3 regions of the Paenibacillus sp. FSL R7-0179 genome follow, and region 1 is predicted to be linked to each of the others. Evidence: predicted binding sites of a transcription regulator. Region 1 holds the regulator's gene; each other region holds the start of a gene.
The links. The regulator Rex, encoded in region 1, represses fermentation and respiration genes when NADH is low (regulators of the CRP and FNR family bind a similar motif). The targets are predictions, from matches to a motif close to TTGTGAAATATTTCACAA.

Region 1 (7,981 bases):
AAGGACACTGTCACGAAATTGACAACGAAATTGCTCTCCGGAGAGAACTTCTTCCTTCATTAAAATGTCAAGGGAGTAATCAAATATATTTCTCTGCTTCTCCAGCAGGTCATTCGTGCGGATCATCAGCTCGTCCAGTATTTTACTGTTTTCCTTCATTAATTCTTCAGTGGTAACCATTTGTAGATTCGCAATCCCGAGCGAGGTGAGCCCTGACTTCATCATAGTCTCGACGATATTCAGCGCCTGATCGAAGTCTCCACGGGAACCGGTACTGCGTCCGCCGTAATACATCTCTTCGGCAGCCGCTCCGCCCAGGGCAATCATGATCTGGTTCTCCAGATAATCCTTCGTGTACAGATACTGCTCAGTCTGCGGATTATGCCGGACATAGCCCAGAGCCTGACCCCGCGGGGTCAGTGTTACCTGGCTTACGCTTCCGGGGCGCAGCAGCTCAGCCATAATAGCATGTCCAAGCTCATGGATCGCTACCCGCTTCTTCTCTTCATGGTTGGTCTCACGGTCCGTCTTCTCGCCCATCATGACCTTGTCAATCGCCATCGACAGATGACGCTGCTCCACCAGGGTCAGATTCTCGCGCATCATGTAGATCGCGGCTTCGTTCATCACGCTCTCCAGCTGTGCACCCGAGAAGCCGTAAGCTTCTTCGGCGATTTTATCCAGATTCACGGTGTCATGCAGCGGCTTGTTCTTGGCATGCAGGTCGAGAATCGACTTGCGGCCCTTCTTATCAGGCATATCGACCTGAATATGGCGGTCAAAACGGCCCGGACGCAGCAGAGCAGAATCAAGCATCTCCTTGCGGTTCGTTGCGGCTACCAGCAGGATACGCGGGGTATCATTGTTGTAAATCCCGTCCATCTCCGTCAGCAGCTGATTGAGCGTCTGATCATATTCACGCTGCTGTCCGCCTTCGCGCTTCCCGCCGATAACGTCAATTTCATCGATGAAAATAATGGCGCTTTGCTTATTCTCCTTGAGCGCCCGCGTGCGGGCATCCTTGAACAAATCGCGTACACGTCCCGCACCCACACCGACATACATCTCAACGAATTCACTGCCTGAGGCAGCTACGAATACGGAGTTAGTATAATGCGCCGCAGCCTTGGCCATCAGCGTCTTTCCTGTTCCCGGAGGCCCGGTAAGCAGAATTCCCTTGAGCGGACGAATCCCGAATTTGCTGATTTCCTCATGCCGGATCAGAAAGTCCAGCGCTTCACGCAGCTCCTGCTTGGCATTGTCCTGTCCGCCGATCTCTTCAAAGGTCAGCTTGGAGGGGCCGTTCTTCTTGCGCTTCTTATCTGCACCTGCATTGACGGCCAGACCGCCGCGGGCATGGGCAATGAACAGGAGCGCGGCAACCATACCCAGCGCAATAATGACAGGGAAGATATTAATCCCCACAAAAGCCATAAAAATCAGCATGACCGGAACGAATCCGGCTACAACCTCTTTCCAGTACTTAGGCATTGTTCCACACTCCCATCTTGGCTGCTGCACGCGGCAGAATGATGAATTTGCTCTCTGTGCCGTTGCTCAGGCTTACATACACATTGTTGTCGTCAATCTCTGTGGCGGCTGTAACCCCGCTGTACTTGCTGTCCTGCTCCTTCAGTCCATCCAGCTTCGCTGGTATCAATGTATACTTCCGGCTCTCCATCGCTTCTGCTACAGAGAACATCGCTTTATCCCAATACTCATCCAGCAGCTCACTCGGCTTCTGTTCCACATCCAGCTTCAAGGTCCGGCCGTCAATGGCGGTGCTGCCTTCTCTCGATACATACTGCACCAGCTCACGTAATTTCGTGCCCGGCTGCAAATCCAGTTTCAAAGTGACCTCATTGCGTTTAATAGTAATATGGGAATCCTTCACTCCCTCGTAGGATGATACCAGCTTCTGCAGCGGCTCCTGCACCGCGAATTGACGGTAAGAATACCAGCCACCAAACAATAATGCAGCAGACAGCAGAGACGTTAGCAGCACAGGCATAAGACGCAGTTTCAAGAAACGTCCTCCTCTCAATAATGACCGAGCATAACTCTATAATAAAGACCATCCAGCGTGTCTAGCGCCCATCCGAGACTGACATGCTCTTAAGCATGTCTTAATACAAGTAGTAGTATATCACAGGTGTATATACGATTTTACATAAAGTTGTGAATATATTTAAAATTTTTGATACTAATTTCTGGATGTTTCATGCGGCATGAAAAAACGGCAGCTCAGATTCATAGCCTGAAATGCCGCTGCTACATTCATATTCCGGTGTCCCCTACATCCGGCTAACGCCAATTTCAGCCATCATAAATTCCGCAAAATCAGTTAACTGCTCCGGTTCATAGCCATCGGCGACGGCCGCACCGCTATATTCCTTCAGACACCGTCTCAGCAGCCCGTGATAGCGTTCCGGCAAATGCTGCAGTCCCCACTCCCCGCCCTCCTTCTTGGAAGAGACATGACCTTCCTGCACATAGTAGAGTACCCTGCATAGATTCAGGGTGTAATAGAGTGGAGCATTCCCTATATTCTGCTGCGCATCATCGATATCCCGGATAATAGAATCCAGATAATACCTGCGGTCTACCGGCGCAAAGGCCTCGCGGATCGGTTCCCCGTACAAGATAAACCCGCGATGGTAGACTACTGCAAAATGTGCCGCCAGATCAGCATCCTCAAACCCGCCGCACAGATAATTCTCATCGGTTCTATACCGCTCTAAATGAGCTTCTGAAAAGTGAAATTCAAACGGCGTAGGATACACGAAATTGTGCAGGTATGTCTTCAGGACGATAGACAGTTCAACTCCGCGCTTATTCGGCAGACTGTCATGAAAGGCTACGATACGCCCGGCAAGTCTTTGACTGACCTCTGCTGGCAGCTTGTCCTCTACGACAATCAGCAGATCAATATCGCTTGAATCCGGGTGAAAACAACCCATCGCCAGGGAGCCGTGCAGATAAATCCCCGACAGATTCTCCCCCAGCTCTTCCTTAAACAAATCCACTGCCTGATCCAAATATGCTAAAACTTCCAATTCAATCATCCTCCTTGAGAGACATTTATGTATGTTGGCGATAGCATTCGAGGTATACAATCAGTATATCAATTCAAGTATATTCATCGATGTATCTCAAACCATATATCTCCATTTAGCCACAGTTCCGCCCCAAGAAGAATACCCTGACAATACAGCGGTGTTGCCCCGTGACCGTCTGCCACCAGTCCAAGAACAGCTCCAGATTATTTTCAACATGATGGATACAAAAAAAACGGAAGAACAGATCATCTGTTCCTCCGCAATTTAGTTCTGCCGCTGAGTCCTTAGCTTAACGGTTCGGCAGACTGTACCCTTCACCGATGGCGCTGCCATCCTTGAAGCGGTAAAAGTTGTAATAGAATCGCCCGTCTTTTTTGTAAAATAGCTGCCAGGCATATTCCCCGTTATATACACCGGGCAGCAGCCGTTCAATCTTAACGTCCGGCAGCTGTGCGGCTATGATTTCGCGCATCTTCTCTTCCGAGGTGCCTTTGCTCAGCTCTTCGGCATACAGGCCGTTGTCGCCTCCGGCAGGCTTGCCCTCCAAGGTGAAACGGACCCACACCATCAGCTCGGTCCCCGCTTCATTTTTACCGGTCAGCACCCAGTAGATCTCATTGTCATTCCAGACGGATTTCTGGGCCTTGGTTACCTCTGTCAGTCCGGCTCGCGCCCGGGCCAGCTCCTTGGCTTCACTCCGCTCGTTCCACTGGTCCTTCATAATGTAGGCATAGAACTGGCTTAGTCCGAACAGAAGGAGCAGCACCACGGTAATCCCCAGCCAGATCCATTTTCTCCTCTTCTTCTTCACCACACTGTTTCCTTTCCCGTTCCCCTGAATTACCGTTTAAGCAGGCTCTCGAACGTCTCCTGTGCTTTGCGGCGGATAGCTTCTTCATCCAGTGTCAGGCATTGTCCATGCTTCACTACCTGCTGGCCGTTCACCCATACATGCTCTACATCCTTGGCGCTTGCCGAATAGACGGCATGGGAGAGCAGATCGGTATGCGGCAGCAGATGAGGCTGATCAATATCCAGCGCGATGAAGTCGGCCTTCATCCCTGCTGCAAGCCGGCCTACCCCGCTCAGGAAAACAGACTGCGCCCCGTACTCCGTAGCCATCAGCAGCGCCTCAGGAGCCGGTACGGCTGTAGGATCACCGCTTACGCCTTTATGGATCAGAGCCGCCAGCCTCATCTCTTCAAACATATCCAGGTTATTGTTACTAGCAGCGCCGTCTGTACCCAGGGAGACCTTAACCCCGGCTCTCAGCAGCTCAGGAACACGTGCAACCCCGCTGGCCAGCTTCAGGTTACTGCCGGGATTATGCGACACACCAACATTATAGCGGGCCAGAATCCCGATCTCCTCATCGTTCAGATGAACCCCGTGGGCAATGAGCGAAGGACGGGTGAACATTCCCAGCTTCTCCAGATGCGCGACTGGACGAAGACCGTAGTCGGCCACGTTCTGCTCCACTTCATGGCGCGTCTCGGACATATGGGTATGCATCGGCAGATCCAGATCATGCGCAGCCTCCACGAACTTCATGAAAAACTCTGGAGGACAGGTGTACGGGGCGTGCGGCGAGAGCATGGTAGTGATTCTGCCGTCAGCCTTGCCGTGCCAGTTACGGGCAAAAGCAACCGCTTCAGCGAGCTTCGCCTGCTGCACCTCTTCCGGACACAGCCCAATCACGCCGCGCATTAGCACCGCTCGAATACCGGATTGCTCTGTTACTTCCGCAACACGGTCCATATGATCATACATATCGAGGAAGGTGGTTGTGCCGCCCTTCAGCATTTCCAGCACGGACAAAGAGGTTCCCCAATATACATCATCACCAGTGAATTTCTCTTCCATCGGCCACATCTTCTCCTGCAGCCAAGTCTGAAGCACCATATCATCGCCGTATCCGCGCAGCAGCGACATGGCCGTATGTCCATGGGTATTGACCAGTCCCGGCATGAACAGCAGACGGCTGCCGTCTACGACCTGGGCGCCAGCCTCCACTACCGGCTCAGCTTCACCTATGTAAGTAATCAGATCATTCGCCAGGGTCATATACCCGCTCAGAACCGGCTTATCGCTGCCCGGAACCAGAAAGTGCCCGTTCTTGATTATCGTGATCTTACTGCTCATCTTCAGCCTCATCCTTTCCATCATGCAAATAATAGGCCAGGCTCTGCAGATCTGTGGTGAAATCTGCGGCATGAATCCGGATATTGGCAGGCGTCTTGAGAATAACCGGTGCGAAGTTCAGAATCGCCTCGATGCCGGAGTCCACAAGAATATCAGCTACATTCTGGGCTTCGCTGTCAGGTACGGTAATAATCCCGATCCGGATGCCCTGGGAGCGGATGGTATCGCTCAGCTCCTCCATCGGCTGCACAACCAGCGAGTTGATCTGCTGGCCCACCTTCGGCGGGTAGGCATCGAAGATCGCAGTAATCTTCATCGTATCCTTCAAGTAAGCGTTATAGTTAGACAAGGCATGACCGAGATTACCGGCTCCAACCAGTGCAACATTAATTTGCTGATCAAGCTTGAGAATATGGCGGATCTTCTCAATCAGATAGGATACATCGTAGCCGATGCCCTTTCGGCCGAAATCACCGAAATAAGCGAGGTCCTTACGGATCTGGGCGGGATTCAGATCAAGCTTCTGGCCCAGCTCCTGAGAAGAGACTGTGGAAATTTCACGTTTTTGGAGATCGTTCAGGAAACGCAGGTACACTGGGAGCCTGCGCACGACGGCCTCCGATATTTTATCCGATTTCATGTATTCTCCTCCTTAAAAGTTGTGTTAGACCCTTACAATTATAGCAACCGTGCCCCCCCGCCTGCCGGAGCGGCAGGACAGGGCGGGAACGGATCTTCAGGTTTATCATGACTTATTAATAATAGCAATAGCAGATGAATTAGGAAACCCCGCCGTCCTCCAGCCATTCGGCAATTCTCGGGACCATCTGCTCGGTGAGCATATGCTCCATCTTGGGACCGGGGAGTGAATACAGGAAGTACTTTCCGTAATGCGATTCAATGACTCTGGTATCGTACACAATTACGATGCCCCGGTCCTGCGCCGTGCGGACCAGCCGCCCGAAGCCCTGCTTGAAGCGGATGACAGCCTGCGGCACGGACAGCTTCATGAACGGGTTCTTCTTCTGTGCCTGAAGCAGCTCCGACTTCGCTTCTGCCAGCGGGTGATTCGGCGGCTGGAACGGCAGTCTGACAATCGCCAGACAGGTCAATGCTTCTCCGGGGATATCCACCCCTTCCCAGAAACTGCTGGTACCCAGCAGGACCGAGGCCGGGCTGTCCTGGAAGCGGCGGATCAGCTTGCTCCGGCTGCCGCCTTCCACACCTTGTCCGAGCACCGCGATATCCTGGGAGGCAAGCGCCTCCTTCAGCGGATCATAGACCTGCCGAAGCATCTTATAGGAGGTGAACAACACCAGCATCCGCCCCCGCGTGGTTACAGCAGTCTCGGCAAGAGAGTGAACGAGGGTGTCCACAAAGCGGGCATCCCCTATGCTTCCCTTGACGCTCGGGAAGTCGCGGGGAATAACCAGCAGAGCCTGCTCCCTGTATTTGAACGGTGACGGAAGCAGCGCTGTCATCAGACGACCCTGCTCCGCAGCTTCACCAAGACCCAGGTTATCGATCATAAACTGGAAGGACTTATCCACGGATAAGGTGGCCGAGGTCAGGATGATACTCTTCTTCTTGTCGAAGAACAGCTCCCTGAGCTGGGTACTGACATCAACGGGAACAGCATACATTTGCAGAGACTTCCCCTTATAATTACCGCTTCCCTCCAGCCAATACACGATATTCTCATCGTTCAGACTCATGAAAAAGCGGATCTGCTCTCTAATGGATGCCAGATCCTTGAATAACCCGCCGATATCAGTCACAAGACTGTCCGAGGAGGATTGGCTGTCCGTGTCACGCATCTCACTGAGCATTTTGTCACCCTTGCGGATAATGTCGCTTAGACTGAGGTTCAGTGTATTCTCAAGGGCGGCCAGCTCCTCCCAATCCTTCGGCTTCTTGCCCGGCTGCAGGCGCGCCACCAGCTGGCCTGCTTCACCGGCTCCGGCATCGCTGCGCTCGGGCAGCAGGCTGAAGAGCCGGTCGCTGAGCGCATCCCAGGATTCCTTCACCGTCAGAAGATCGGGGTAGATCCGGTCGATCACACCGCTCCATTCGGAGGCCTGCTCACTGCCTGAAGACTGCAGACTCTGACGGAGGGCAGGCAGCTGCCCGCTCCGGCTATCCTTGTAGAGACGGGTGAGGGTATGGGCGAATGTGAAATATTTCATCTGCATACCAAGATGCTTACCGGCAATATCCTCCAAATGATGGGCTTCATCAATAACAAGGTGGTCATAAGCAGGAAGAAGCTGATGCCCCGCTTTGACATCTGCGAACAGCTTGGAGTGATTGGTGACCACAACATCGGAGATCCCGGCTTCATGCTTGGCGCGGTGATAATAGCATTTGCGGAACCAGGGACAGGCGCGTCCCAGGCAGGAGTCGGTATCACTGGCTACAGTCTCCCAGAAATCGCCGCCCCGTCCGCTTAAGTTAAGCTCCTCATCATCGCCGGTTGTCGTCTGGGTCAGCCATACGAGCATTTGTGCAGCGGTAAGGGCCTCTTCTCTTGGACTTGTAAAGTCCTTTTTGTTCATTCTATGCTCGAACTTGCGAAGACACAAATAGTGCCCTCTTCCCTTAAAGATGGAGGCCTTGAACGGGAACGGCACAACGCTGGTCAAGAGCGGAATATCCCGCTCACGCAGCTGGTCCTGAAGGTTAATGGTATGAGTGCTGACCATCACCTTCTGATCACTTTTCACACTATGGTAGATGGCCGGAAGCAAATAACCCAGCGATTTACCGGTGCCGGTTCCCGC
Region 2 (7,981 bases), on a different contig from region 1:
TGGCTTCCTTCATCAGCGTGGCCGGCAGCCCCTTCAGCGGAGTGGAGTTACCGCCGACAATCGCTACCCCGTCTTTGCGTCCGAGGCTGGCAAGTGTGCCGGAATTGACCGGGCTGAAGGCTTCCTGCGGCTTATCAATAAGATAAGCGAACAGATTGTAGCCAATCAGCTCACCCATCTGCCAGGCGATCTGTGCCGTTGGCGGATAAGGACGGCCATCCGGTGCAAAGACAACAGCGCTGTCTCCGGCTACAAATACATTTGGGTGTGAAGTGGACTGCAGGAACTCATTTACCGTGGCCCGGCCGCGGTTGACTTCAAGACCGGATTCGCCAACCAGCGGATTGCCCTGTACCCCGCCGGTCCAGACGAAGGTGTTCGCCACAATCTGCTGCCCATCCTTCAGATCAATCGTATTGTCAACCACCTTCGTAACCGGAAGACCCGTCAGGAACTGCACCCCGCGCTTCTCCAGGCTGGCCGTAGCGCGCTCAATCAGATGATCCGGCAGGACAGGGAGAATCTTCGGACCCGCTTCAACGAGCAGAAGCTTGATCTCAGCAGGATTCACTCCATATTGCTTCGTCAGCTTAGGCAGAATATCGGCAATTTCGCCTACCAGCTCAACGCCGGTCAGTCCGCCGCCGCCGATCAGAATCGTAGCATCTGCTGCGTTGCGGGTTTTGGAATAGTCACGAATCCGGTCTTCAATATGACGGCGAATCCGCAGCGCATCTGCTGCTGATTTCAGCACCATGCTGTACTCTTCAAGTCCCGGAATACCAAAGTATGCAGTCGTGCTGCCCAGACCGACAACTAGCGCATCATAAGTCAGCATAACGCCGTCCGAGAGAATAACCTGTTTGTTCTCTGCAGAGAACGAGTTGACCTTGGCGATTTTCAGATCAATATCCTTACCGGCGAACAGCTTCGCCAGCGGCATGGCAACCGCCTGTTCAGACGCGCTGCCCGCTGCAAGCCGGTGCAATTCCGTAATAATCTGATGTGTCGGATATTGATTGACTACCGTAATTTTGGCTTCCTCTTTGCTCATATATTTACGAACGGTTAAGGCACTGAGCAGACCGCCGTACCCTGCACCTAGAATCACTATATGTTTTGACATCATAATTCCTCCATCATTAAGTATTACGGGCTTATTTGCCCGATTGACGCTCACCGCTGACCTGTAGATAGGCATTCATGAACCGGAGCGCCTTCTGTACCTGCGGGTCCTTGATCATCTTCATCATGCCGAACAGGCTGATGGTTTCGCTGCTTGCCTCCGCGCGGTCCTTCGCTTCAATGACAGTGGCCGCCAGATTCTTGGCCGTGCCCACCACAGGACCCGCCATTTCCTTAATCGCGCCAACTGTATCATTCTTAAGCACTTCGTCCGTGGCAACAGACTGCACAAATTCTAGTGATTTGGACAATACACTAACCATTTGTGTGATCTGCGGCAGCTGCTCAACCAGTACCATCAGAGATTGCTGAACCTCCGGCTTCAGGAGCTCTTTCAGCACATCCTCTTTGGGAAGGACTGCTTCTGGTATTTCTTGTTCAGGAAGATTTTGGGTAACGGTTTCTGACATTTCGAAGTCTCCTTTTACATATCGTATTCTTGCATAATGAACTCCTATGAAACTATGTGACTATTATAACACTCTATTTGTTATTATTGTCACAATCTTTTTGCCTTTTCAACCTATTTTTGTGATTATTATCACTTCCTCATCAATTTCATCAAGCCAGGTTGATTAATAAGGTTAAATTTACAAATGATTATGTTAATACTCATTGACGTATACGGATAGTCGTGATATCTTAAGTAAGTAACTTATTGTAAGTTCATTAATTAATAACAGCAATTGATTATAACTAAGCAGCATACATAATTAGATGGAGGTAATGATTTATGAGTACTTTTTCCGAATTGGTGCAATCCCGCAGATCAGCTAATAATTTCGTGGAAGGTGTTACCATCCCGCAGAGTGAGCTTGAAGAAATGTTTTCTCTGGCCCGGCTGGCACCCTCGGCTTATAATCTTCAGCACGCCCATTACAAGGTGATCAGCAATGACAGTGTGAAGGAAGCCATCCGCAAGGATGCGTACGGCCAATACAAGATCCACACTGCTTCTGCTGTTATTGTGGTGCTGGGTGACAAGAATGCCTATCTGCAGGCTCCTGAAATCTATAGCGGGCTTAAGCTGCTGGGAGCGATGAGCGAGGATGCTTACGAGCAGACCATTCAATCCATCAACGATGCTTATACCGGGAACGATGCGTTCCAGCGGGATGAAGCGATCCGCAATGCCTCGCTGTCGGCGATGCAGTTCATGCTGATTGCCAAGGATAAGGGCTGGGATACCTGCCCGATGATCGGCTTCGATCCGGAGGCTGTGAAGGCTACCCTTGGTCTCGGAGACCATATGGTTCCGGTGATGCTGATTACGATCGGCAAGGATAACCAGCACAAGATCAGACCGCGCGGCTACCGCAAGCCGGTTAATGAGTTTGTTGAATTTATTTAATAAAAAGGGTCTTCCGGTTAAACCACCGGAAGACCCTTTTCATATATAATCCTGCCGTATTATCAATCCATTCTCACCGCGCATACTGCAGAATCGCCACAGCCGCACGCTCCTGCCGCTCCACATCCGTGCTGTTCAAGGCTGCCTTCAGGACAGCCAGCGCCTGCGCTACTGTAGCTTCATCCACCTTAACCGGACAGGCACCGGCAGTACTCCCGCCATCCTCTGCCTGATTCCCCAGCCAGAGATCGATCCGGGCTGCGGGCAGCACTCCTGAATAAGCAGTTATTCTGCTGTCAGAGGCAAGCAGCTCTGCTGCAGCCGGATTGACCGCAGCGAGAGGCAGACTCTTCAGCCAGGTGACACCGCGCCGGTGGGCTGTACTATCCTCAGTACCGCTGTGCCGGGTATCATAGAAGTAATCGCCAAGATCCCCGAGATATACCCACTCTTCATCGGCAATCAGCACATAATCTCCATCCTGCATCGCATTGACGAAGATATCCAGGGTATCGGTTGCACCCTCCAGCTCCTGCCCGTGATAGCCGGCGGCAGCCAGCTTGCGGCTGATCTCTTCTCTGCTATGCTGCTCCAGATCACCCGTACCGGAATAACCCGCACATATATAATTATCCTCCAAAAAGGACTTCAGCAGTCCGCTGCCAAGTTCCTCAAGCTTCACCACATACAAGCTCATTTCCGTATCCTTTCCCTCCAGGCAAAGCTGCCGGAGACTGCGCAGCATCGAAACCATTCTTTTCATTATACAGTAAAGGCAGCGGGATTTGAATTCAGCAGATTCTAAGGAAAACGCAGGATAACAGCGCTTACAAGACCTTTTTCCAAACAGGAAGTGCAAACTTAAAAATTTCGGCTTTTTACTATTCTCCGCACGGACGGTATAATTCAGGTATCAGCTCAAGGACACAGACACTGCAGGAAGAAAGTAAGCCAGGGCAGAATCTCCGGCAGCTAATCTTAAGCAGCGCTCCTCCTTGTGACTGAGACTATATCTTTGATCCTGACATTCCCGCCTTAAGTGAGTCCCTGCACGAAACGGTATGAGCTTCTTAAAGCTCACTGGCTTTATAACCCCAATCCTATCGTGGTAAGCGGATCAGTTGAGAGCAGTTTGAATGTGCAGGATAGGCAAATATACTGCCGCCTCGGACCATTTCTACCCGGCTGAGTACAAAGGATAGGATAAGGAGTCTGAGACTAACATGGGTATAGTGGTAACAATATAAACCTCTATTGTTGATGTACTGATCAACAATAGAGGTTTATATGTGTTTAGTGGCCTATACTAAAAACCGGCAGCCCATGCAATTGTGCATAGGCTGCCTTTTTATTTATAAAGGCTCAATCCCCCATACCAGACTGCCGGAGATGTAAGCCGGAAGCTTGGCCCAATCCGCAGGAGCTGTGCCCGCAGGATTGAAGGAATAGTCATCGGACTGGTTATAATTGGTCCAGTCCACCTTGGAGGCCCGCATCTGAATATCGATGCTGGCTCCCGGAGGAAGCGAGCCTGCTGCTGCGGTGAAGCCCAGCTCCAGATAATGGTCCGCGCCGCTCAAGGCTGCTGGCAGCTTCACAAACGTCCCCGTCACATTGGCGCTACCAACCTGAGACCAGTCACAGAAGAAATTCTGGGCCTGTTCGCCGTCACTGGTGTAGTAATATCTGAGCTTCACATCAGCGAGGGAGACCGCAGCCGTGCCGGTATTCACCAGCTTGATCCGCGGGCTGAGGGCATTGACAGCATTAGCCGTGCTGCTATTGAACATCTGGACCTTCAGACCGCCGTCCACCGGCGCTGTTGTATCAGTCACCGTGACCGCCAGGCTCTGCGGTGCGCCGGCACTGAACTGGAAGCTCAGCGTAGTAGTTCCCGCAGCCTGTGCTGCCAGATAAGCCTTGTGGATTGTTACAACCGATCCGCTCACTGTATAATCCGTTCCGGCGGTTAATACGGCCGGGCCGTTTTTAATAGAAGCTAAAGTATTCCCGTTCAAGGTCATCGTTACTTCGATGTCGCTCTGATTACCCGTCTTCTTGTCGAAGCTGGCAGTGACCGGTGTTATCGCAGAATCGTTGGCCGTTGTTGTCGTATCTGCCACCGTAACCGTTAAGGTCTTCGCTGCTCCGGCACTGAAATGGAAGCTTAAGGTGGTAGTTCCCACAGCCTGTGCTGCCAGATAAGCTTTATGAATCGTCACTGTTGAACCGCTCAATGTATAATCCGTGCCAGCAGTAAGTGTAGCCGCTCCATTGGTTATGGAATCCAGAGTATTTCCGTTCAAGGTCATCGTCACTGCAATGTCGCTCTGATTCGCCGTCTTCTTATCAAAGCTGGCCGTGACCGGCGTAATGACGGAGCCTGCTGCCGGAGGGTTCACCGGATCTGCATATAAGGTCCCGCGGCCATTGGTTCCAAGATAGACACGGCCATAGATGCGCGGATCTCCTGTAATCGCCATATTAATTCTGGCATACTGGTGGGCGTCATCGTTGATCCGTACCCAGCTGGCTCCGGCGTCATCCGAACGGAACACTCCTCTCACCCCGTCGATCTGGGCTACAGTATAGAGTGCCATATAATTCTCACCCGGTGCGGCCTTACCGAACCCGATCAGGTCTGCTTCTTCCACATTGCTCAGCTTCGTGAAGCTGGCACCTGAATTGGTTGAGTGCCATATGCCATACTTATCGAGCGGATGTCCGCCGGCAAACCAGAGATCGCCTTCGATTCCCGGCATAGCCTTCAGACTGACCTGAGCCTGGTTAGGCTGCAGACCGTTCACATTATTGGCAGGCAAGCCTGTCGCCCCCGTAGCCGTGAAGGTGGCTCCGCTATCCGTACTGACATAGAGCTTGCCCTCATAGAAGCCATAGAATTTATTCGGATTCACCCGGTCTGACGCAATCTTCGCTCCGGCAGGCACGCCGCTGCTTGCGGTCCAGGCATTGCCGCCGGTCTTGGAATAAAAGACCCCGATATCTGAGGTGCTCCACAGCAGCGCATTGCCGTTCGCTGATACAGCAATCTGGCCCTGGCCTACCGTGGTGCTGCCGCCTTTGGAGGGTTCCGCATTCGGCATATACCAGTTCTTACCGTTGTCATTGGAGATCCCGATTGACTTACTGTTCGGATACTTCTCTTTGTCCGCACCGCCGACACGAACGACATAGGCCGGGTCCAGCTCTGCATAATCTATGCTGTTCGTGCTCGCCCAGATGGGACTCGTCTGGAACTTCACCGGCACAGCCGTTACATCGTCATACCGGAAGCCGGACACATCCCCCAGCGCGGTAATCAGATGAGCGCCCGAAGGCGGGCTGATCAGCCCCAGCACTGCGGTCTCTTCCACCCCTTTGGCCATCACGGATATGTTGACCTTACCGCCGGTATCCCAGTCCCCGAGGTTATTCGTACCGTAGATCGTTGCGCCGGTGCCATACATCATCCTGTCCGAGTTGAACGGATCGATCTCAAGGTCCCCTATCATCCAGCCCATCTTCGGTGCAGGATCAAGCGAGCTCGAGGTCAGCCCAAGATTAAGCCACGGAGCCGCAGTAATATCCATCTCGAACTTGTAATTGCGCTCCGGATAGAAGCCCCAATCCCAGATCCGGCTCCAGGTCTCTCCGCCGTCCTTACTGCGGAAAATCACCTCGTCCGGCCACCAGGCATTGAGGCTGGCTACCATCAGCGTATTCGGATGCTGGGCATCCAGCGCAAGCCCGCCGAAGCCATAGAAGTTGTCGGTCCCTGTTGTAGGGCTGATATTTTTCCAGACGCCGCTGGTTGTGTTATATTTCCAGACCTCACCCTTGCGTCCGTCATACGGCCCGACCCCGTCACTGTAGGTGATGTACAGATCGCCTGTTGCCGACAGCTCCCCATGATGCGGAAGCAGGCCTACCGGCTGACCCGGCAGCGCTGACCAGGTTGCACCTCCATCTGTGCTGCGGAACACACTTTTAGCGGTATCCGCCACACCGACATAGATGCTCTGGGTAGCTTGTCCGGCAGAGCCCGTGCTTTTATCAAAAGTAATCCAGGACAAGCCCACGATATCACTCTGATACTCATTCGCCGGATTCTGAACATACGTCCCTACATTCGTGAAGGAGGTAACCTTGGACCAGGTCACGCCGGAGTCCGCACTCTTCCACAGACCATTCCCGCTCCGCGCCCCGAAGAACAGAATGCTGTTCTTATTCGGGTCAATCACCAGCCTCTCTCCGGCTGAACGTCCAGGCATATTGCCTCCAACCTTGAACGGTAGCGGCGAAGATTGCCAGGTATCCCCACGGTCGCTGGAACGCATAATTTGACCATTGCCGTCCCAGGAATTCGTGTACGTCCCGGTTGCCATATACACCTTGTCCGGATCAACCGGATCAGTAGCCAGCGCGTCTACGCCGTTCTTGTTCCAGTCCGCCCAGCCGACCGAGTCAGTCAGCGGAATCCAGCTCCCGTTCGCCTCATTCCAGCGGTAAGCTCCGCCAATATCCGTCCGTGCATAGATCAGATTCGGTTCCGTCTGGTTGAAAATAATCCCCGGCACAAAACCCCCGCCCGCACCGGTAGCCACACTGTTCCAGCTATAGTCTTCACTGGCTGCGGCATCGGTTACTGCGGGAGCAACGGTAAACAAAGAGCCTGACATCGCTGTCAGCAGGACGAGTATTCCTAGTCTTCGGATACGTTTTCGACTCATGATCCTTACCTCCCCAAGCATACTTTGGTAACGCTTCCATCATAGAGCAGATTCCGCCGCTGCCGTGAGAGAAAATGGTTGATTCTGCGTGAATTTTGTCAGCAATTAGCGCACCATTTTCACACTTGACGAAATTGGGGGTTGGGATACTGTGTAATGGACAAAATTATACTAACGGATGAAAAAAATCACCTTGCGCGAACACAATGTATGTTGTTTTTCACATCATTCAGGCCGTGTGCCTGCTTGTGAGCACATTGTATACTGTTTTTCACATACATTCAGGCCGTGTGCCTGCTTGTGAGCACATTGTATACTGTTTTTCACATACATTCAGGCCGTGTGCCTGCTTGTGAGCACATTGTATACTGTTTTTCACATACATTCAGGCCGTGTGCCTGCTTGCGAGTACAACGTATGCTGTTTTTCACATACATTCAGGCCGTTGCTTGCTTGCGAGCATAATGTATACTGTTTTCCACATACATTCAGGCCGTGTGCCTGCTTGCGAGCACAACGTATGCTGTTTTTCACATGCATTTGGTCCAACACACCTTCTCCAACGCAGCAGGCTAGTTCTCTATTGGAGGCGGCAGCACAATCGGCTGATAACCGAGCGCAGCATCAACAATCTCCTCCGGCGTCAGCTCCGGCTCATTCCAGAAGATCAGGTCACTCACACCGGGATGAGGCACATTGCCCGCTACGATCTCCA
Region 3 (7,981 bases), 3.0 Mb from region 1:
ATTTAGTACCTTTACGATTATCAACTTCAATAATCAGTCGCCTGCTACGCATGTATCCTATATCGTTGGCTTCCCGGATGGCGAATTCAAGCCGGACGACCGGGTGACGCGCTCGCAGATGGCACTCATGCTTGCCCGGAATCTGGGCTATGATGCCAATGCGGCTGTAGGCACGCCTCCCTTCCCGGATGTGGCTGTCCGTCATTATGCGGCAGCAGCCATTGCCTTCGTGAATGCACAGGGCGTGATGAAGGGTGATCCGGCCGGGAAATTCCGGGGGAATGCACCGATTACGAGAGCAGAGATGGCCGCTGCTGCTGCCAACTACCTGAAGCTTGCAGTACCGGCTGAGGGTCAATCGAGCTTCAACGATACAACTGGACATTGGGCTCAGGCGGTAATTGAAGCCAACGTGTCGGCAGGCCTGCTTAAGGGCTACCCGGACGGCAGCTTCAAGCCGAATGCTTATCTGACCCGTGCGGAAGCTGTAGTCATTGTTAATCAGATGTTCGACCGCGGCCCGCTCCATGGAGCAGATGCGGTGAAATTCCCGGATGTCTCCAAGAATCATTGGGCCTACCTGGATATCCAGGAGGCTGTCATCGACCATCAGTACCGGATCGACAGTGAACAGAAGGAACAACGGGTTACAGAATAAATGGATAGGGGTTGGAGGAGAGATCATTCTCCTCCAACCCCTAAATCATTAAATTTGAAGTATAATGGTTATAACACTGTACCGATTTCCAGTTGCGAAGGAGATCCGAATGAGAGCAATCCTGATTGACGATGAAGAATTGGCACTTAAGGCTTTGGAACGCCAATTGCATGCGCTTGGGTGTTTTGAGATTATCGGCAAATATACCGATCCGCTGCAAGGACAGCAAAAGGTGGAGGAGACCGGGACCGATATTGTGTTTCTCGATATCCATTTACCGGAGCTGAGCGGGATTGAGCTGGCGGAACGGCTGTTGGAACGCAGGCCCGATCTGCAGGTTGTATTCGTAACGGCATATGATAAGTATGCGATCAAGGCTTTTGAGCTGAATGCCCTGGACTATTTGCTTAAGCCGATTCATATGGACCGCCTGAAGCTTACAGTTCGAAGATTGAATGCTCAGCAGCAGCCTGGCCTGGCAGCCCGGGCGGCTTCAGCGCAGACAAGCTGGAGGATGCTAATGCTCGATGCCTTCCGGATCTATGAAGGCGCGCAGGAGCTTGCACCGCTGCAATGGAGAACGGCGAAGGCGCAGGAAATCTTCTTTTATCTGCTGCATCATCGCGGCAAAGTAGTCAGTAAAGCTACCCTGATTGAGCTGCTGTGGGCTGATTTTGATCCGAACAGGGCCTATCCGCAGTTATATACCGCTGTGTACCATATCCGCAAAATGCTGGAGCCCTTCAGCAGAGAACGGATTCTCCTGCAAAATACGGCGGACGGCTATCTGCTCAAGCTGGATGGCATCTGCCTGGACGTTGATGAGTTTGACCGCTTTATCCAAGCGGGGGTAGAGCTAGCGAATGATACACTGCCTGAATATGAACGAATCCTGAAGCTGTTCAAAAGCGAATATCTGGAGGGGTACGATTATGTGTGGGCGGAGCTTGAACGGCAGAGATTTCAGCTGCAGTGGATTCGGCTCAAGCTGAATCTGGTCCGCTGGTATATGGGCGAAGCAGAATATGAACAGGCCTTCAAGCATATTGAACAGGTATGCACCCGCTATCCGTTAGAGGAGCAGGCGCAATTATTGTACATGCAAATATCGGACAGAATGGGCTTTCATTTTCTCGTGCAAAGACAATATGTCATGCTGGAAACGGCCATGGAAGCAGAGGTTGCTGAGAAGCCGAGCCGGGAGATTGTCAAATGGTATAGGGATTGGGACAACAAGCGTCAAAAAGGGTGAGTCCGTGGATTCATCCTTTTTGCCCTATCTAAATTATGATATATTTAATCTTGAATGAACTTGTTCTGCAAAGACCCGACGAAGGAGCACCCCATGACCCAATTTGTCTACAAGCAGATTATTGCTGATCTCAAAACGAAGATCTTTGCCGGGCAGTACGCCGATATGAAGCTGCCGGATGAGCGCAGTCTCAGCGAGGCGTATCAGGTTAGCCGCAGTACCATCAAGCGTGCGCTGATGAAGATGGAGAGCTCGGGCATTATTTTCAAGAAACGCGGCTCCGGCACCTTCATCAATCCGTTATACATAAAGAACGATTCGATCTTCAATTACGAGGGCTCTAATCTGGGGGTGTCGGATAATTTCCAGATGCACGGCAAGAAGCCGGAGATCAAGGTGCTGAGCTTCGAGGTCATCCGCCCCACGGAGGAGCTTCAGCGGGATTTGTTCCTGATGCCCCATGATTTCGTATATAAGATCGTGCGTCTGCGCCTGTTCGAAGGTGCGCCCTTCATGATTGAGACGGGATATATTCCGATCAAAATTGTGCAAAATCTCGACCAGACGATTATCGAGGGCTCGATTTTTCATTATCTGGAGGAGTCGCGCAATCTGGCGGTGACCAAATCCTTTTTGTCTATTTTTGCCGAGCCTTCTCTGCCGAATGACCAGGAGCTGCTCCATCTGAAGGAGAATGAACCCGTTGGGATCATGGAGGGGATCTTCTTCCTGGATAACGGCACGCCGTTTGAATTCTCGCACATGCGCTTCCATTATGAGTATCTGAAGTTCAATACGTTCGTGTCTGTGCATTGACGCATGGACGGCGTAAACAGCATAACTGAGGTATAGCAGGCCGGGAGGAGTCCCGGTCTTTTTGTGTTTTTTATAGATAACAAATTAATCCATATTTATAAAAATGATCATCTTTTTGTGCTTGATTTGCAGCGAATTTCATACTATGTTCAAAATTTCACAATATTGGACCGTATTAATTTCTAAAAAGATTGAATTTCTGAAATGCCGATGTATGATGTAACTGTAGAAGTGATACATTCAATTTACAAAGAAAAAGATTAGGGAGTGGAAGACATGGGATTAACAATCGAACAGGTGGATTATTCCTCCAAAACGTATCTGGCAAAGCTTGACGCTTACTGGCGCGCAACGAACTACATCTCCGTAGGCCAGCTTTATTTGAAGGATAACCCGTTGTTAAGAGAACCGCTGAAGGATGCAGACGTTAAAGTGAAGCCGATCGGACACTGGGGAACTATCCCTGGGCAGAACTTTATCTATGCGCATCTGAACCGTGTAATCACTAAATATGATCTCAACATGTTCTATATTGAAGGCCCGGGCCATGGCGGTCAGGTGATGGTGTCGAACTCTTATCTGGACGGAAGCTACACCGAAATCTACCCGCAGATCACTCAGGATATCCCTGGTCTGAAAAAGCTGTTCAAGCAGTTCTCTTTCCCTGGCGGTGTTGCCTCCCATGCTGCTCCTGAAACACCTGGATCGATTCACGAAGGCGGCGAGCTGGGTTATTCCCTGTCGCACAGCGTGGGTTCGATTCTGGATAATCCTGACCTGATCTCCGCAGTAGTTGTAGGTGACGGAGAAGCAGAGACCGGCCCGCTGGCCGCTTCCTGGCTGTCCAACCGGTTCATCAACCCGATTACAGACGGTGCTGTATTGCCGATTCTGCATTTGAACGGCTTCAAGATCAGCAACCCGACCATCCTGTCCCGGATGAGCAGAGAAGAATTGACCGCCTATTTCGCCGGAAACGGATGGGAAGCCTTCTTCGTAGAAGGCGAGAACCCGGATCTGATGCACCCGGAAATGGCTAAAGTGCTGGATACGATCGTAGAGCGCATTGCCGCCATTCAGAAGAATGCCCGCGAGAATAACGATACTGCACGCCCTGTATGGCCAATGCTGGTCTTCCGTACGCCTAAGGGCTGGACGGGTCCAAAAGCATGGGACGGTGTGCCGAATGAAGGCTCCTTCCGTGCCCACCAGGTGCCGATTCCGGTTGACCAAAAGAACATGAAGCATGCTCCGGCCTTGCTTGAATGGCTGAACAGCTACAGACCTGAAGAACTGTTCGACGAGAACGGCCGCCTGAACGCAGATCTGGCTGAAATTCTGCCAACCGGCGACAGACGTATGGGCATGAACCCGGTAACCAATGCCGGCAAGCTGATCAAAGATCTGCACAAGCCGAACTTCCGCAACTACACTCTCGATAATTCTGCTCCAGGCCAAGTGATTGCGCAGGATATGGCCGTGCTGGGGAAATACCTGAAAGAGGTTGTTACCCTCAACGAAGAGAACCGCAACTTCCGTATTTTCGGACCGGATGAGACTATGTCTAACCGACTGGGACCTGTATTCGAAGTGACCAAGCGCCAATGGATGGATGCCATTCAGGAACCGCAGGATGAATTCCTTGCTCCATACGGCCGTGTCATTGACTCCCAGCTGTCTGAGCATCAAGCTGAAGGGATTCTGGAAGGTTATGTCCTGACTGGACGCCACGGTTTCTTCGCCAGCTATGAAGCTTTCCTGCGCGTGGTTGATTCAATGATCACCCAGCACTTCAAGTGGCTGCGCAAGGCAACAGATCAGACCTGGAGAGAAGATATTCCTTCACTGAATGTGATTGCCACATCGACAGTGTTCCAACAGGACCATAATGGCTATACCCACCAAGATCCGGGTCTGCTTGGCCATCTGGCTGACAAGAAGCCTGAGTTCATCCGTGAGTATCTGCCGTCTGATGCGAACAGCCTGCTGGCTGTGTTCGACAAGATCCTGAATGACCGCCAGAAGATCAACCTGATCGTATCCTCCAAGCATCCGCGTCCGCAGTGGTTCTCGGCAGACGAAGCGCAGGAGCTGGTGGACAAAGGCCTCAAGATCATTGACTGGGCCAGCACCGACAAGGGCGGAGAGCCGGATCTCGTCATCGCTTCTTCCGGTACTGAGCCTACAATGGAAGCCTTGGCTGCCATCTCGATCCTGCATGAGAAGCTGCCTGAGCTGAAGATCCGTTATATTAACGTAGTCGATCTGCTGAAGCTGAGAAGCCAGAAGCTTGATCCGCGCGGGTTGTCTGACGAGGAGTTTGATCAATTTTTCACAAAAGATAAACCGGTCATCTTCGCCTTCCACGGCTATGAAGGCCTGATCAAGGACCTGTTCTTCGACCGCCACAACCATAACCTGCATGTGCACGGCTACCGCGAGAATGGCGATATCACTACACCGTTCGATATGCGTGTACTCAACCAGATGGACCGCTTCGACCTCACGAAGGAAGCTGTCCTGAGCCTGCCGGAAGCAAGCAAATATCAGGCTATCGCAGACGAGATGGATGCTATGGTGCAGAAGCATCACGCGTACATCCGCGAAGAAGGCATCGACCTTCCAGAGGTGGAGAGCTGGGTATGGAAGGCTTTGAACTAAGGGCAGGATGATAGTGTTATTTCATTAATAATATAGTAAGCTTCAATCAGGGAGCGCTCCGGGGTCAGATAATGGCTGCGGGGCGCTTTTTGTGTCCAGTGAATGGAGTTGGATTATGGTCTCCAGGACCTCCGGGATCGATGAGTTCTCCCGCGGCAATGCCTTCTTCCGCTGCCCCGCGGTAAGTACAGGCACACCGCCCCGCCCATTCATCTCCACCATATGTTTCCAGTAGCGCTTCGGCATTAGTGAGGAACGCAGCCGGTCGCTCTTGCGCTCCTTGATGCCGATGGCATGGTAGAAGCCGGTCCATAAGCGGCGGTACGCCTCCTCCGTCTCATCGGGCTCGGGCGGGGTCCATCCGCTTAAGGGCACGATGGCCTCCCGTCCGGGCTCATGAATCAGCGCCGCCCCGTGGGTCTGGTCGTAGATCATGAAGCTCTCCCCCTGGAACCGGTCGCAAAAATGCTCCTGAATTACAGGCAGCACATAACCTTGCGGCTCAATGACTGCGGCCATGACCGGGCCGTATACAGAGAAGCGGACGAATCCCGTGTACAGATGTGCTTCATGGCGGAGCTGCTGAACGGCCTTCATCAGACTATTAACAGTATCATCGGCCAGCATATTCATTACCTTGCGGCCATGCTTGAAGCCGAGATACAGGAAATTCAGCAGCAGCATTTCCTTGTCGGGGGCGCAGCTCCAGAAGCTCAGGCGCACCAGCTCCTCGGCTTCGCGGCTGATCCGCAGCGGCAGGGACTTCAGTACCCGCGCGGCCTTGTCCTTGTCGGTCTCAATCCACTTGGCTTCCAGCAGCAGGCCAATTTCCCCGCCCTCAGCATGAATCGCCAGCGGGATCTCCTTCCAGGCATAGCTCTCAAATACACAGCACAGCAGACCCTCGAAGCTTCCGTCATAGGTGTACGCCAGTGCGGACGGCTTGAACATCAGGCCTTCGCCCCCTTATTGATGCTGTTCCAGTCACCGGCTGCGGGCAAGGTGGAGAGGTTGAAGTCATCGAACAGCGTGAGCTGTTCCACCTGCGGTTGCTGGAGCGCGAACTGCTCCCCGGACATGAGTGAGCGAAGCAGCGTATGTTCGCTTACCTTCAGTCCCTCCAGCGGCTTATCCTTGCAGGTGATGACGAACTGGGCGCGCTTCAGAACCACTCCCAGCTTCTTCAGCGCATGGAAATCAAGCGATCCGGCCCGTCTGGCCTTTACGATCCGCTGTGCACTTCTTACGCCAATGCCGGGTACACGCAGCAGCATTTCGTACGGAGCGCGGTTGATCTCAACGGGGAACTGCTCCCTGTGGTTAACGGCCCAGCTGCATTTGGGGTCCAGCAGCGGGTTGAAGTTCGGTACGGCCTCATCCAATAATTCATTCGCCTTGAAGCCGTAGAAGCGCAGGAGCCAATCGGCTTGATAGAGCCGATGTTCCCGCAGCAGCGGCGGCTTGGTGTCCAGAGCGGGCAGGAGGGAATCCTCCACAACCGGGGTATAGGCAGAGAAGAAGACGCGCTTGAGCGAGTATTTGCGGTATAGGCCTTCCGTCAGATTAAGGATCTGGTAATCCGTATCGGGTGTTGCCCCCACGATCATCTGGGTGCTCTGTCCGGCCGGAGCGAAGCGGGGTGCGTGATTATACCGGACGATATCGGAGCGGTTCTCCTTGATCCGGCTGCTAATCAGCCCCATCGGCTTCAGGATGGATACCTTGCTCTTATCGGGAGCAAGCCGTCCTAGGCTTTCCTGCGAGGGCAGCTCAATATTGACGCTCATGCGGTCGGCGAGCAGCCCCAGTCTGGACAGCAGGACTTCGTCTGCTCCAGGGATGGCTTTTACATGAATATAACCGTTGAAATGATAGACATTGCGCAGCAGCTCAAGTGCAGCAATTAACTGCTCGGTGGTGTAGTCCGGACTGCGCATAATGCCTGAGCTAAGGAATAGTCCTTCTATATAATTACGGCGGTAGAATTGCATGGTGATATCTGCGATCTCTTCGGGGGTGAAGGCCGCCCGGCGGATGGGGTTGGACTTGCGATTGATGCAGTACGCACAATCATACACACAGCCGTTGGTCATAAGTACCTTGAGGAGCGAAATACAGCGGCCGTCCGCCGCGAAGCTGTGACAGATGCCCATCGCGGAGGTGTTGCCCAGTGCCCAGGCCTGACCCTTGCGGTCCGAACCGCTTGAAGTGCACGCCACATCGTATTTGGCTGAAGCGGTCAGAATCTCTAGTTTCTCCATTACATCCACGGTCTCAATCCCCCTCATATGTGAGCATTATATACCGAACGTACGTTCTTGTCAAAAGCACAAACTACCTCACTGGCCGCCTGCAAAATGTATGCGCATTCCTTCTTGTGCTATAATAGAAATTGATGGTTCATGGAATGAGGAATCATACGGTTATTGAAAATCGGGTTAGGAGTGTTGCTGAAGTGAGAGGATATAACATATGGCGGCCCATCATGCTGATTGCGGTTGCGCTGCTGACAAGACAGTTAGTGACAAGTGTGTGCCTGATGTTCGGTATGTCGCAGGAATCGGCAGGCAGTGTAGCCATGCTGGGCATGATCG

Region 2: the regulator Rex is predicted to act here: its motif matches at 1,673-1,690, upstream of MKX63_RS25345 (DUF1641 domain-containing protein).
Region 3: the regulator Rex is predicted to act here: its motif matches at 2,872-2,889, upstream of MKX63_RS03175 (phosphoketolase family protein).

Annotation. Positions count from the first base shown of each region.
Region 1 is NZ_JBBOCC010000001.1:3,744,423-3,752,403, reverse strand. Features, by position in the region: gene MKX63_RS16535 (AAA family ATPase) at 1-1,491, opposite strand, end outside; gene MKX63_RS16530 (hypothetical protein) at 1,484-2,026, opposite strand; gene MKX63_RS16525 (aminoglycoside adenylyltransferase domain-containing protein) at 2,295-3,065, opposite strand; gene MKX63_RS16520 (cell wall elongation regulator TseB-like domain-containing protein) at 3,349-3,870, opposite strand; gene MKX63_RS16515 (amidohydrolase) at 3,900-5,201, opposite strand; gene MKX63_RS16510 (redox-sensing transcriptional repressor Rex) at 5,191-5,841, opposite strand; gene dinG (ATP-dependent DNA helicase DinG) at 5,981-7,981, opposite strand, start outside.
Region 2 is NZ_JBBOCC010000002.1:2,074,597-2,082,577, reverse strand. Features, by position in the region: gene MKX63_RS25350 (NAD(P)/FAD-dependent oxidoreductase) at 1-1,126, opposite strand, end outside; gene MKX63_RS25345 (DUF1641 domain-containing protein) at 1,158-1,595, opposite strand; gene MKX63_RS25340 (nitroreductase family protein) at 1,919-2,536, shown strand; gene MKX63_RS25335 (hypothetical protein) at 2,610-3,299, opposite strand; gene MKX63_RS25330 (X2-like carbohydrate binding domain-containing protein) at 3,889-7,266, opposite strand; gene MKX63_RS25325 (hypothetical protein) at 7,839-7,981, opposite strand, start outside.
Region 3 is NZ_JBBOCC010000001.1:756,946-764,926, reverse strand. Features, by position in the region: gene MKX63_RS03190 (S-layer homology domain-containing protein) at 1-658, shown strand, start outside; gene MKX63_RS03185 (response regulator) at 768-1,910, shown strand; gene MKX63_RS03180 (GntR family transcriptional regulator) at 2,004-2,726, shown strand; gene MKX63_RS03175 (phosphoketolase family protein) at 3,003-5,387, shown strand; gene MKX63_RS03170 (TIGR03915 family putative DNA repair protein) at 5,430-6,338, opposite strand; gene MKX63_RS03165 (putative DNA modification/repair radical SAM protein) at 6,338-7,648, opposite strand; gene MKX63_RS03160 (hypothetical protein) at 7,843-7,981, shown strand, end outside.